DNA from 2 places in the Pseudoalteromonas issachenkonii genome. Region 2 is predicted to be linked to the other one. Evidence: riboswitches for the same ligand, from Rfam matches in the RefSeq annotation. Region 2 holds a riboswitch; the other holds the start of a gene.
What was found. Region 2 has a riboswitch for cobalamin ahead of PISS_RS12915 (ABC transporter ATP-binding protein). Riboswitches for the same ligand answer to the same signal wherever they lie in the genome.
Positions count from the first base shown of each region.

Region 1 (7,313 bases), 1.5 Mb from region 2:
TATGCTTAAATTTATCGTCAAACTTCACCCTGAAATAGCCATTAAAAGCCGTTCAGTCCGTAAACGCTTTACTAAAGTGTTAGAAAATAACATTAAAATTGTATTGCGTCGTGTTGACGAAAAAGTACAGGTACGTAATAACTGGGATAACATTTCAGTTGTAACAAAACTTGACGATGCTCAAACTCGCCTTGATTTTATCGACAGCTTACAACGTATACCTGGCATCGTGCAGTTTATTGAAGTGACTGAAACAGACTTTAAAACGATTGATGACATTTATCAAAAAACTATTGAGCTAGTTGGTCACACTATTATTGGTAAAACCTTTTGTGTCCGCGCTAAGCGCATAGGTCAACATGATTTTACTTCAACTGAGCTAGAGCGTTACGTTGGTGGCGGGCTTAATCAACATGTTGAAGGGGCTCGAGTAAAGCTAAGTCGCCCAGAAGTAACGATTCGTTTAGAAATTAAAGACGAAAAAGCCTACATAGTAACGCAAACGCATTTAGGAATGGCGGGCTTTCCACTGCCAACACAAGACGATGTATTATCGCTTATGTCTGGTGGGTTTGATTCTGGCGTTGCCAGTTATCAAATGATCCGTAAAGGTGCTCGCACGCACTTTTTATTCTTTAATTTAGGTGGCGCTGCTCATGAAATTGGGGTTAAACAAGCGAGTTACTATCTATGGAAACAATACAGCTCTACTCACAAAGTTAAGTTTATTACTGTTGATTTTGAGCCAGTGGTTGCTGAAATCTTAGAAAACGTTGAGAACAGCCAAATGGGCGTTGTCCTTAAACGTATGATGATGCGAGCGGGTAGTGCCGTCGCTGAAAAACTAAATATTCAAGCATTGGTTACGGGTGAAAGTATAGGTCAGGTGTCTAGTCAAACCTTAGCTAACTTAAGTGTGATTGACCGCGTAACCGAAACGCTGATTTTACGCCCACTTATCCAACATGATAAGCAAGAAATCATCAATATAGCGCGCCAAATAGGCACTGCAGAAATGGCAGAGACGATGCCTGAATACTGCGGTGTGATCTCTAAAAAGCCGACAGTTAAAGCCAAAATTGAAGTAATTAAAGCAGAAGAAGAAAAGTTTGACTTTGATGTGTTAGATACCGTTATTGATAACGCCCGTGTTATGGATGTGCGCGATATTGATGTTGAGGCTAAGCAAGAGCTTAAAGAGGCAGAATCAGTTACAGAGTTACCTGAAGGAGCGGTTGTTGTTGATATTCGCTCGCCTGAAGAAGAAGATGCGGCGCCGCTGGAAATTGAAGGTATTGAAGTTATCCACTTACCGTTTTTCCGCTTAGCAACAAAGTTTGGCGATTTACCTAAAGGCAAAGATTATTACTTATATTGCCAAAAAGGAGTAATGAGCCAATTACAAGCGCTTATTCTTCACGAAGAAGGCTTTACCACTGTTAGAGTATATCGTCCTTAATGGCTTAATATATTAGATGCGCGGATTTAGTCCGCGCTTTTTTTTGCCAAAATTTCAGTAAGTAAGGCGTCATTATAAGGTGTTGCAATATGGTGCAGTTTTCCTTGCTCACTTATATAGCCACAAATCGCCATGATCTCTGTTTGTCTATTGTGCATTACATCTTGATGCATCGAAGAGTAATTTTCGGCAGTTAAACTCATTACTTTGTAAGCCCGCTCTAGGGCATCTATAAGCTTAATATTGAGTTTTAGCGCGGTTGCAATGTGGCATGCCTCAGCTAATAAATTAATAATTGCACTACTGTATTGCGGTGCACGTAACTGACCATTTTTTATATTGTGGTGAGCGGTTAATGGATTTATTGCAATATTAACCAGTAGCTTTTCAAACCGTAGTTGTTCAATATTGTTACTGACAATTAACTGCGGAATAGTGTGTAATTGCGCACTAAGCTGTTGAATATTTTGAATAGCTAGTTGATTACAGCCCCCTAATACACTTTGCCCGTTTCCGGTATGTTGCACAATATTAGGGTTTGACTTAAATCCAGCCATGCTGGTGGTTAAAAAGTACAACGACTGCTGCTTTGTTAGCTGTTCATTTAATTGTTCAACATTACCCATGCCATTATGACTCAGTATAATATGGGTATTATTGCCTAGATAAGGTTTTACTTGAGCATAGGCTTGTTGCACTGCAAACGCTTTTACCGTGAATAAAACAATATCAAATTCAGGAGTTTGAGATAACTGCTCTTGTGAGATAAAAGTGGCGTTAATTTTTTCAGACGCAGCGTTACTGTGGCTGTAAAAGCGAGTATTAACTGTGCCTTTTCGAGTAAGTATATATATAGCGTGATGTTTGGCTAAAAAATGGCTAAATAACAAGCCAATAGCGCCATCACCTACAACAAGTATGTTAGCCATAATGCTTCTTTTTACGCAGTGTTAACAGGGCTTTAGCTAAAAAGTAGCTCGCTGCACCAATAAAATCGGCAACAAAATCGGCCAGTGATGCTTGTCTGTAAGGAAGGCTATCTTGCATAATTTCTATTGCTGCACCGTAACCAGCGAGTAATAGTATTTGTGCATATAATGGGAGTTTAAACGCTTTATCCATAATAATGGCAAGTAAAAAGAAGATACCAAAATGCGCTACTTTATCAACATGCGGAAATAAGTTTGCCGCGCCCTTTACCTCTTTAGCAAATAAGAAGGTAAACGCAACAATACTAATTAAAAAAATTGCTTGGTAAACACGCCTTGTCACGAAAATTCCTAAAATCGTATAAAAAAGAAGCCTCAGTATATCAAACTAATTTAGTATCGCACCTGAACAAAATGCAGAAAAATGTAAAGATTTATCATTTTAACGTTATAATTGCGGCATAAAATTAAGATTAGATAGTTAGGAGAACGCTATGCCTTCATTTGATATTGTATCTGAAGTAGAAATGAACGAAGCAAAAAATGCGGTTGATAACGCCAACCGTGAACTAGAAACGCGATTTGATTTTAGAGGCGTTGATGCATCAATAGAGCTAAACGATAAAACAATTAAATTAAAAGCTGAAGCAGATGCTCAGGTAATGCAGTTATTTGATATTTTAGCGAGTAAAATCTCTAAACGTGGGATGGATGTTGCAAGCTTAGAGCTACAAGATATTTCTCGTGCGGGCAAAAATGTTTTTCGTAACGTTGCACTTAAACAGGGTATCGAAAAAGACATGGCTAAAAAAGTAGTAAAAGCCATCAAAGACTCTAAAGTAAAAGTACAAGCGGCCATTCAAGGTGAAGAAGTTCGCGTAACAGGTAAAAAGCGTGATGACTTACAAGCGGCTATGCAAGTTGTACGCACTGCTGATTTAGGTCAACCATTTCAGTTTAAAAACTTCCGCGATTAATTTATTGCCTCGAGCTCGGCACTATAGGTGCTGAGCTCAAAGCAACATGTATTTAGCCAAACACGTTATATTGTTTGGCTTTTTTATTTTTAAATCTATGATGAACCCCGAACCCGAACCCCGAACCCCGAACCCCGAACCCCGAACCCCGAACCCCGAACCCAGAACCCCGAACCCCGAACCCCGAACCCCGTATCCAGAACCTTGAATCTTTGGGTTTTTAGATGTTTAGACGTCCGTTGACTTTTTTTAGTAAACAGATAACAATAGCAGCCTATTTTCAAGGTGCTTGCTAAACACTTCAATGGTGTGATTTTTTTAGTAGGATAATCGGGAAGTTGGTGCGTTTTCATTGATGAAGTCAATCCCAACACTGCCCCCGCAACGGTAAAGTTATGCTGTATTAAATTATGGTAACTGAGTCCGGAGACCGGCCTTGATTTAATCTTACTTACTAACATCTTTGCGGTGGGCAGAGATAGGGGACATGATGTTAAATAAAACTGCATTGGGTGTGGCCATTTCGGCTGCACTCTCTATTTCTGTATCTGCTGCAGAACAAACCATTGAAAAAATAACCGTTACTGCGAATAAATTTGAACAACCTATAAATGATGTATTAGCAAGTGTTGCAGTTATCGAGCGCGCTGATATTGAAAAAGCGAATTACCGAGATTTACCAGCAATATTAAATACCATAGCTGGGATAGATATTGTTCGTAATGGTGGGTTAGGTCAAAAGGCAGATATATTTGTTCGCGGGGCCAGCGCTAAATATACCTTAGTATTGGTTGATGGCGTAAGAGTGAGCGATGCAAGTTCAGGTAGTGTATCGCTGACGAATATTCCAGTTAACAGTATCGAGCGTGTTGAGCTTATTAAAGGGGCAAGAGCTGCTATTTATGGCTCCGATGCGGTAGCCGGAGTAATTAATATTATCACCCGTAAAGCCTCAAATAACTCGCTTTCGGCTACTTTAGGCAGCCATAGCTACAGTAATTATCAGCTTGCTGGTGGGCTTGTAAAAGAGGCGCTTAGCTTTAATTATAATTTAGGCTACGAAGAGACGGATGGTTTTGATGTAACTGGCAAAGATCCAGCGGCTGAGTACACAAAAGATCATGATGATGATGGCTACAAAAATAAAAACATTGGCTTTAATTTAGCTTATGAACTTGCTGAGCTAGGCCAATTGAGCCTGCAATCTCAGTATAGTGAAGGTGAAGCACAATATGATAATGCATGGGGTAACGATGCCTACGACTTTGAAAATTACACCGCTAAGCTAGGCTGGAACAAAGCCTCTGATGTATATAGCCAAAGTACTTCGGTGAGCGTTTCGCAAGAAGAAAATACCCAAACAGGTACCGATGTGCAGCAAGTGTATAGCACAGAGCGTGTTGAGTTTGAATATCGAGGGCTTTATACCCTTACTGAAGAACTTGAACTATCGGGTGGCTTTAATTATTTATCTGAGGATTTATCAAACTCGTCAGCAACGTCATCAGAAGAAAAACGCGATAATAAGGCGTTGTTTATAGGCGCGTTTTATAGCCATAACAAATGGTTAGCAAATGCGGTTGTTAGAACCGATGATTATGACTTCCATGGCCGTGCAAACACTTACAGTACAGGACTTGGTTACAAAGCAAATAACTATGTAACACTACGTTTAAATCACGGTACTGCATTTAGAGCTCCTTCGTTAATTAATGCGTTTGTGACTAACAGCCCGTACTATTTACCAAACAATAATATTAAACCTGAAGAAGCCTTAAATAATGAGCTTGGTATAACTTTAGAAACCCAATGGGGCCGTTATGATATTGCTATTTTCGATAACCGTATCAATAATTTGATTAGTAATAATTATGATGCAGACTCAGGTAAATATATTGCCACTAACATAGATAAAGTATCTATGCAGGGATTTGAGCTGTCGGCAGAGTTTTCAGCGCTAGGCTTTGAACACTCGGTTAATTTTAGCTTTTTAGACGCTACAGATGAAAAAACGAATACCGATTTACCACGTAGACCTTCTGAATCGTTTAATTATCAACTCGCTAAAACATGGGGTGATTTTGATGCCAGCTTGGATATGCAATATCGCTCATCGCGTCCTTCGATTGCGTATTATGACTCGGAGCTCGCTGCTTATACGGTATTTAATATAGCAGCCAATTACCAATTGCTAGATAATTTGTCGTTAGCTGCTCGAATAGAGAATATTACTGATAAAGAATATTTTACTGCTGCGACGGGCTTTGCTGCCAGTGGTAAGCTATTAGGTTATAACAGCGCAGGAAGAACTTTCTTTGTAGGGGCAAATTATCAGTTTTAATCGCTAATATAGTGTTTATTAATATACAAAAGCCCGATTTAAATCGGGCTTTTTAATATATTACCCGTTTAAAAACTCGCTAAATTCGGTTTCAAACTTATGTAATTTGGGTGCAATTAAAATACTGCAATAGCCCTGCTCAGGATTTTCATTGTAATAGTCCTGATGGTAGTGCTCTGCGGGGTAAAAAGTGGTTGCTGGGCTCACCTCAGTCACTATAGGTTCGCTAACATGACTTTGCAGCTCTGCAATAACTGCCTGTGTTTGTACTTGTTGTTGCTCATTATGATAATACACAACGCTGCGGTATTGAGTGCCTATATCGTTACCTTGGCGATTTAGTTGTGTGGCATCGTGTAGGGTAAAAAACATCGCGAGTAAGGTTTCAAAGCTGATAACTCTGGCATCAAATTCAACCTTAATTACCTCTGCATGGCCACTGTTGCCAGTGCAAATAGTTTTGTATGTTGGGTTATCAGTATGTCCACCAGTATAACCAGAGCAAACACTGAGTACACCTTTTACACGCCTAAATGCTGCATCAATACACCAAAAACAGCCGCCGCCGAGTGTTGCTACTTCTGTGGTCGAACTCATAAGTACTTCCTCAATTGTTAGGGATATGTGCACTGAATAAAGCGCCGTAACAGCTAGTTACGACGCTCTGAGTGACTTAGATCTCTTTAAGCGGTTTTTCAGCGGCTTGCTTATCAAGTTTTTGTTGTAAAAACTCAGGTGATTGTGTGTTTCGCGCTAGTGTGTAATAAGCGGCTGGCACCACAAACAGAGTTAGTATGGTTGCCACCGTTACGCCGGTAAATACTACCACACCAATTACCATTCTACTTTCCGAGCCTGGACCGGAAGCCAACACCAAAGGTACGGCACTCATAACCGTTGTTAGGGAAGTCATAATAATAGGGCGCAAACGCTGTGTAGCCGCTTGTAAAATAGCCTCACTAAACTCTACGCCTTTATCACGTAACTGGTTGGTAAATTCAACAATCAGTATACCGTTTTTAGCACTTAACCCTATGAGCATAACAATACCTATTTGGCTGTATATATTAAGCGTTAACCCCATACTCCACAGCCCAAACATGGCACCCATTAAACCAAGTGGCACAGTTAACATAATAACAAATGGATGCATAAAACTTTCAAACTGAGCTGCCAGTACTAAAAAGGTCACGGTTAATGCCAGCACAAACACATAGGTCATGGCTGAGGCACCTTCATAAAACAATTGCGACTCACCTTTATAGTCAATGGCACCATCAATGTCGTTTTCCTCTGCGGCAACCTTGTTTAAAAAGTTTAGTGCTTGTTCTAGCGTGTAACCATCAGCGAGGTTGGCACTTAAAGTAATTGCACGCATTCGGTTATAACGGTTTAAACGCGAGGCGGTGGCTTCTTCTTTTAAGCTAATAAGGCTATCAAGAGGAACAAGTTCTCCGCTACGTGATTTTAGGTAAATATTTGAAATATCAGTCGGGTTGGCAAAGTCTTGTTTTGTGCCCTTTAAAATTACATCGTATTCTTCACCGCGGTCAATAAAGGTGGTTACACGGCGTTGGCCAAGCATGGTTTCAAGTGTACGACCCACA
Region 1 covers NZ_CP011030.1:871,577-878,889, forward strand. The annotation lists gene thiI (tRNA uracil 4-sulfurtransferase ThiI) at 2-1,459, shown strand; gene PISS_RS04025 (ketopantoate reductase family protein) at 1,486-2,388, opposite strand; gene PISS_RS04030 (VanZ family protein) at 2,381-2,731, opposite strand; gene PISS_RS04035 (YajQ family cyclic di-GMP-binding protein) at 2,883-3,365, shown strand; cobalamin riboswitch at 3,653-3,818, shown strand; gene PISS_RS04040 (TonB-dependent receptor domain-containing protein) at 3,856-5,706, shown strand; gene msrA (peptide-methionine (S)-S-oxide reductase MsrA) at 5,767-6,303, opposite strand; gene PISS_RS04050 (efflux RND transporter permease subunit) at 6,380-7,313, opposite strand, start outside.
Region 1: another riboswitch for cobalamin. It lies ahead of PISS_RS04040 (TonB-dependent receptor domain-containing protein); the one in region 2 lies ahead of PISS_RS12915 (ABC transporter ATP-binding protein).

Region 2 (7,313 bases):
TTTTAGCATGAGTAACTTTTCAATAGAAATGCCATTGTAGCCACCAATACGCTCAATTTTAGTCGCCTCTTGCGGGTAATCTGCGTAATCCAGCGTGCCCACTATTAAATCACCAGCACCAATAGCATATAAATTTTCAACTATGTGTGGTGCTAAAGCCACTATACGAAGCGCCTTGTCAGCTAGGGCTTGGGGTACATTAACAGCAAACAATAACAGCCCAAAAACAATACGCTTTAACATTAGTAATCAAAGCCTTTCAATGCTTTTACGCCCGACTCAAACGCATGTTTTACATTACGTACTTCACTTACCGTATCGGCAAGCTCTATTAAGGTGCGATGCGCAGCACGACCAGTAATAATTACCGATTGCATAGGCGGTCTATTATTTACAGCAACAACCACTTCTTCAAGGTCGATATAACCATAGGTCACCATATAGGTGAGTTCATCGAGTAATACCACATCGATACTGCTGTCGCTTAGCATCCGCTTTGACTTTTGCCATGTTGCTTGCGCTGCCGCGGTATCGGCCTCTTTATTTTGCGTATCCCACGTAAACCCGGTGTTCATAACAGCAAATTCAACCCCAGCACCTTGCAGTAAATTACGCTCACCACACTCCCATGTGCCTTTAATAAACTGACATACCGCAGCTTTTTTGCCGTGCCCAACACAGCGTGCAACCACACCAAAGCCAGAAGTCGATTTGCCTTTACCGTTACCAGTAATAACCTGAAAAATGCCTTTTTCTCGTTGCGCTGCGGCTACTCGCGCGTCAACCTGTTCTTTTACTTTTTGTTGACGCTGTTGGTGCTTGTCGTTAGTTGATTCAGTCATTGTTATGTCCTTGATAAATTTTAATAATTTGTTCAATATTTAAATGCGCTTTACACATATCAGCTAAGCGTTCTAACTGGCGTTCACGATGCTCATTTATACTAATCGCACTAATTGCACTTTCTGGTTTCACCCACTTTAACAGCTGTTCTGTGGCTGCAGGACTATCAAACAAGCCATGTAAATAGGTACCAGCAATGGCATTATCGTCACTCACAAAACCATCGGTTTTAAAGTCATTGGGGTGTTTATTAAAGCGAATGAGTGGCTTGTAGAGCGCCTTTCCTTGACTAATACCTGCATGTATTTCGTAGCCATCACATGCAACCTGTTGCTCATTTAAATTAAGCACTGCGCTCACTCGGCTTAACACTTTTTGCTCACCCAATAGCGTATCAAAATCGCTAAGCGCTAAACCCGTCACTTGCCCCAACGATGACTCCACCCCATTTGGATCACTGATAGTGTTACCCAGCATTTGCATACCACCGCAAATACCCAATACTTTGCCACCATAACGTAGATGGCGCTTAATTTGCTGATCCCAGCCTTCATTTTTTAAAAACGCGAGATCGCTGAGTACATTTTTACTGCCAGGTACAATAATTAAATCAACAGCAGGAATTGCTTGTGTATGGCGCACGTAGGTTATATTTATATTCGGGTGTAATCGCAGAGCATCAAAATCGGTATGGTTACTAATATGTGGCAATAACAGTACAGCAATATTTATACTGGCATCGGTCACATTATTATCTATGGCCACAGCATCTTCTGCATCAAGTGCTAAATCGTGCAAGTAAGGTAATACCCCTAATACAGGTTTACCGGTATACTCCTCGAGCCAATCTAGCCCACCTTGTAATAAACTAATATCACCACGAAAACGGTTAATCACAAAGCCTTTTACTCGTGCTTGCTCAGACTCGCTTAATAACGCCAAAGTCCCGACTAAGTGCGCAAATACTCCTCCTTTATCAATATCGGCAATAATAATAACAGGGCAATCCACTTGCTCGGCGTAACCCATATTTGCAATATCGTTTGCGCGTAAATTAATTTCGGCTGGGCTGCCAGCCCCTTCTACCAGTAATAAATCAAAGCGTTTAGCTAAACGCTTATGTGAGGTTAATACTGCATCCATAGCCACTTTTTTGTAGTCATGGTAAGCATCGGCTTCCATATTGCTGATAGCTCTACCATGAATAATAACTTGTGCGCCGGTATCACTATTGGGTTTGAGTAATATAGGGTTAAAGTCGATTTCAGGTTCAACTTTTGCGGCTATGGCTTGTAATGCTTGGGCTCTGCCAATTTCGCCACCATCGTGTGTTACGGCGCTATTAAGTGCCATATTTTGTGGTTTAAACGGTGCAACATTAACCCCTTGGTTAGCAAACACTCTGCAAAGTGCTGCCACTAAGGTGCTTTTACCCGCATCGGAGGTGGTACCTTGTACCATTAATGTTTTCATTATTTACCCACCAGCTGGCGCTTACGAAAATACAAGATACTTAAAAAGAATAGACTACCAATAGCCGCCGTGATCACCCCTATTGGCAGCTCTTGGTTAGCGAGTAATGAACGTGCCAGTACATCGACCCATACCATAAATATGCCCCCGACTAACCCGGTCATTAATAATCCAACGCTGCTGCCTTGAGAGATAAAAAAGCGCACTATGTGCGGCACCATTAAGCCAACAAAGCCAATTCCGCCACACATAGCAACCAATACGGCTGTGATCAATGAGCTTAAAATAAGCATTAAAATTCGAAAGCGATGCACCCGTACACCAAGCGTTGTTGCGCTTTCATCACCTAACAACATGGCATTAAGTTGGCGTCTAAAACCTAACATAATGACTGTACATGTAATGATGACCAAGGCAGGTAATAACAGTGACGGCCATTGCGCCCTAGCAAAACTTCCCAAAGTCCAAAATAAAATAGCCGCGACGGCCTGTGGATCGCTCCAATAAAGTAATAAACTGGTAAAGGCGCTAAATAAAAATGATAAGGCCACCCCAGCCAATAACATCGACTCAACTTGGGCGTTGCGTTTACTGCCAGCAATTAAAATTAATAACCCCATTGCCACTAAACTGCCAATTAAGGCTGCTGCTGATAGCGCAATGCCTGCGCCTATTCCAACAAAAGCCATTAATACTACGACTCCTAATGATGCTCCCGACGAAATACCAAACAAATAAGGGTCAGCCAATGGATTACGAGTAACTGTTTGTAATATCAATCCAGCAATCGCTAAACCGCTGCCGGCCAAAAAAGCCAGTAACGTACGTGGCATTCTTAATTCAATAATAATGCGGCTGGTAAATGAGGCCTCGCTTGAAAAAGTTAAGCTATGGTATACATCTGCGAGCGAGGTAGGGGCAGCACCAAAGCTCAATGCCACAAATAAACTAAATACAGCGCATAACAGTGCAATAATTAACGCCACACCATGGTTAGACATAATCGCCATGTTATTGGTATCCATAATAATAGGTAATATGGGGAATAGACTCGCCATTGGACGCCGTTTGAGGGTGAGTATTAACTTGCGCGCAAACACCAAAAACCTCATCAAGCATTTGCTCGGTGATCACCTTATTAGGCTTTCCCGCGCTAGCGATTTCTCCGTTTTTAATAACCACTAACTCATCGCACATGGCTGCCGCTAAATTTAAATCATGAAATGAAGCAAACACAGTAATGCCCAAAGATTTAGCCAGCTCCATTAATTGAATTTGATATTTAACATCAAGGTGGCTTGTGGGTTCATCCATAATGAGTAGCTGTGGTTGCTGCACAATCGCTCTGGCAATAAGCGCTCGTTGCTTTTCACCGCCAGATAGTGAGTCAAATGACTGATTGCTATGAGATTCAAGCCCAACACGACTAATAGCCTGCGCTATTTTTTGTTTATCTGCTTGGGTGGTCGAGCTAAATAGCGTTTTATGCGGGGTAAGCCCTAGAGCTACAACATCGAATAACGAGAGATTAAATTGCGACGGTGTTTCTTGTAGCACTACCGCAACTTGCTTGGCATAGTCTTCGCTTTTTAGCTGCCAAATATCGGTATCGTTAAATTTAATGTCGCCTGCTGATGGCTGATTAAATCGATATAAGCACCGCAGTAAACTCGACTTTCCTGCCCCATTAGGGCCAATTAAACCAATAAATTTACCACGCTCAATGCTCACATTAATGTGCTTAAGAATTAATGTATTGTCCACTCGCCAAGAAACGTTGTTAACGGTTAAAAGCGGTAAGTTTAAAGAGGTGTGAGTGTGCAAAAAATTATCCTAGGCAGGGAAACACCCACACTCAGTACTAATACGTACCAAAAAGAAAATGAGTTAACCCGCTCGTTATATGAAGTTTTAAGGCATTTGTATCTGACTTACAGTAAAACTGATCACAGTTACGGGAATAGTTGAGGAGTTCCACCTCATTCCAAATGCTTGGCTATTATGCGCAGATAAGTAAATAATTTAAAGCAAAAAAAAACCGCACTCAACTGAGTGCGGTTAAAAGGGAGTGTTTTAACTAAGGTTTAGTTAAAACTTATATTCCATACCTAAACCTAGGTAATCTTGGTCAACATTGTTGTCCATATCAAAGCTTGAGTAAAAGCCAAATACTTTAAGGTTTTTGTTTAGCTTATGGTCAACACCTACCGATACCGCGCTTTTATCATCGCTGTCATCAAAATCCATTGTTTGGTATTGCACTTTGAAAGTGTTGCTACCCATAAGGTAAGCTGCATTCACTAAGTAACCGTCAGCCTCAGCGCTGCCATCTACTTTTTCTTGTGTTTGGTACATTGCGCCAAGTCTAAAATCTTCAATTTTACCTTGAACTGTTGCACGCACTACATCGTAACCATTTACTTCGCTATCAGCAGCAATGGCAGCATATACTGCGCTCTTTTTAAGGCCTGCATCACCGTAAGTTAACGCCACTGAGTAGCCATTTTTGGCATCTACGTCGTCTTCTGCAATAAATGACGCTAATACTTTAAAACCTTCATATGAGTTTGAAGCATAAGATACTGAGTTACCTAAACGATTTTCACCTTTAAAGGTATTTTTTATATCACCTTCAAGATCGTTGAAAAGATCTAGTTTCCCCTGCGCTTGCTTAAGCGCGGTGTCGTTGCGGCCTATTACAACCTGACCAAATCCGCCTTTAAAGCCCACATATTGATTACGCGCTGAAATATTGTCGTCATCACCTTTAGAATCGGCATCAGACACATCAACCTGAAATTCAAACTTATAAACCGCTTCTAAACCGTCTGAAATTTTTTCAGACCCTTTAAGTCCGAAACGAGATGCATTACTTTTAATTTCAGTAAACGATCCTTCACCATCGTCAGATGATTGAACGGTTACATTTGCTTTACCGTAAATATCTACCTCTGCAAGTGCATTAAAAGATAAACCGCTAAGTAGGGCTAAGCATAAGCTCGATTTTGCAAATTTCATGTTATTTCCTCGATAATCACAATAGACTAATTTTTAAAACAGCAGCAGTGTGTCACCACTAAATGACAAAAATATTACAAAGGACACATTTTTGTCTTTTTAAGTTAATAAAACTGCATTAAATCTGAAATCAAAATAACATGTAAAATAAACTGCCTACCGACTACTTACTTTGTTTCAATAAACTCGGTGTCATTTGCGACAACAAATTAACCAAGGTTTCTATCAACTCTTTCTGTTCGTTATCTCTATGATAGGCAACAAATACATCTCTTGAGGTATTTTCTACCCCTTTTACATGAAAAAGTTCGCCTTTTTCTAAATGATCTTTAACTAATACCTGTGGAATAAACGCACTACCGCCACATTGCAGTATTAAATCAAGCGCTATACGCCCTGTACTGGTTCTAAAATAAGGCGGTGTTTTACCGGTAAACTGACGCGCATGCCAAAGAGAAAACGTGGTTCCCCAATCAACATACACATATTGATTATCAAAAAAGTTATCACTGGTTGCCGTATCGTAACCACTCACCGGAATAATAGGCAATTCACAAATACGTTCAACCACAAGTTCATCAACTTTAGGAGGATCAAATAAAATAGCTAAATCAAGCGTACGCTCCAACAATAAGCGAGTGCTTTCTTGTTGCGCTTTCACTTCTGCCACCAGCGATACACCAGGCATTGCCGATACAATATTTGTAATACCAAACTGTAAAAATGCATCCCAAATATTAGGCGTACCTGCTAAGCTAATTTGCTTATGCATATTATCTGCAAGTGCAACATCCACTTTGGCTCTTTGCATCCCAGTAATAATCATTTGCGCATGCGGTAACAAACGCTCACCTGGGGCGGTGAGTTGAATATTATTACGCTGACGAATAAATAAATTTACGCCTAAGCCCTGCTCTAATTGGCGAATTCTAAAACTCACCGCAGACTGCGTTATGTATAGGTTTTCTGCCGCTTTACCAAAATGGCGAGTACGCACCACTTCAACAAATGTTTTTAATAAATCTATGTCCAATTTTTTATCCTCACGATAAAAATTTTTTGTTTAAAAAAATAGCGATTATGTCCCATACTCCAGCTAATAATTGGTATGAGGGTACAGCTATGAGCAATGATATTTCACTACTTCGTCAAGCATTCGTAAGTCAACGTCAATTTTATGATGACCAAAACTTTCCACGCGGATTTAGCCGCAGCGGACACTTTACCCTGTTAGAGGCAAGTATTTTAGAACAGCACGGTGTTGTTTTAAAAAGCCTGTATAACAAAACAGTTGAGCCACAAAACGAACATCAGCAACAATTTGTAAATGCTGTCAGTGGCATAATAGAGCCAAGTAACCCAATTGAGCGAGCATGGGTTAAATATTTAAAGTTAACAACCTGCAAAACAAAATTCCATACATTATTTGGACGCTCAAAAATTTCAGGGCCAACACCAATAAGCCAAGATTATTATTCTGAGGCAGACAATCTATAAGTCACTACAATAGTTGCTTTTTGGCGTTTTAGCAGTTACAACTTGTATAAGCAAACAATTTTGCAAAATTTAAACAAGGCTGTTACGTGACGCACAGAATACTTATTGTTGAAGACACTCCTACTATTGCGCGAGTGCAAAAGCATATCGCGCAAAAAGTCGGCTACGAGGTTGATATTGCTCAATCCTTGGCTGAGACTAAAGAGCTTATAAGTAAGCACCATTATTTTTGCGCAGTGGTCGACTTTATATTACCTGACGCGCCACAAGGTGAAGCTGTTCCATGCACCATTGCAGCAGATATTCCTACCATAGTGATGACAGGCAATATCGATAAGCATACCCGTGACACCGTTGAAAAATACCCCATTATTGATTACATCATTAAAGGCAATAAACAAGCCTACGAGTATTTAGAAAAGCAGCTTTACCGCCTGCCCCGTAATAAGCATGTAAAAGTATTGGTTGTTGATGACTCTGCG
Region 2 covers NZ_CP011030.1:2,781,179-2,788,491, forward strand. The annotation lists gene PISS_RS12895 (cobalamin-binding protein) at 1-243, opposite strand, end outside; gene cobO (cob(I)yrinic acid a,c-diamide adenosyltransferase) at 243-842, opposite strand; gene PISS_RS12905 (cobyric acid synthase) at 835-2,316, opposite strand; gene PISS_RS12910 (FecCD family ABC transporter permease) at 2,316-3,326, opposite strand; gene PISS_RS12915 (ABC transporter ATP-binding protein) at 3,328-4,140, opposite strand; cobalamin riboswitch at 4,217-4,354, opposite strand; gene PISS_RS12920 (porin) at 4,405-5,334, opposite strand; gene PISS_RS12925 (LysR family transcriptional regulator) at 5,498-6,367, opposite strand; gene PISS_RS12930 (MaoP family protein) at 6,457-6,831, shown strand; gene PISS_RS12935 (GGDEF domain-containing response regulator) at 6,918-7,313, shown strand, end outside.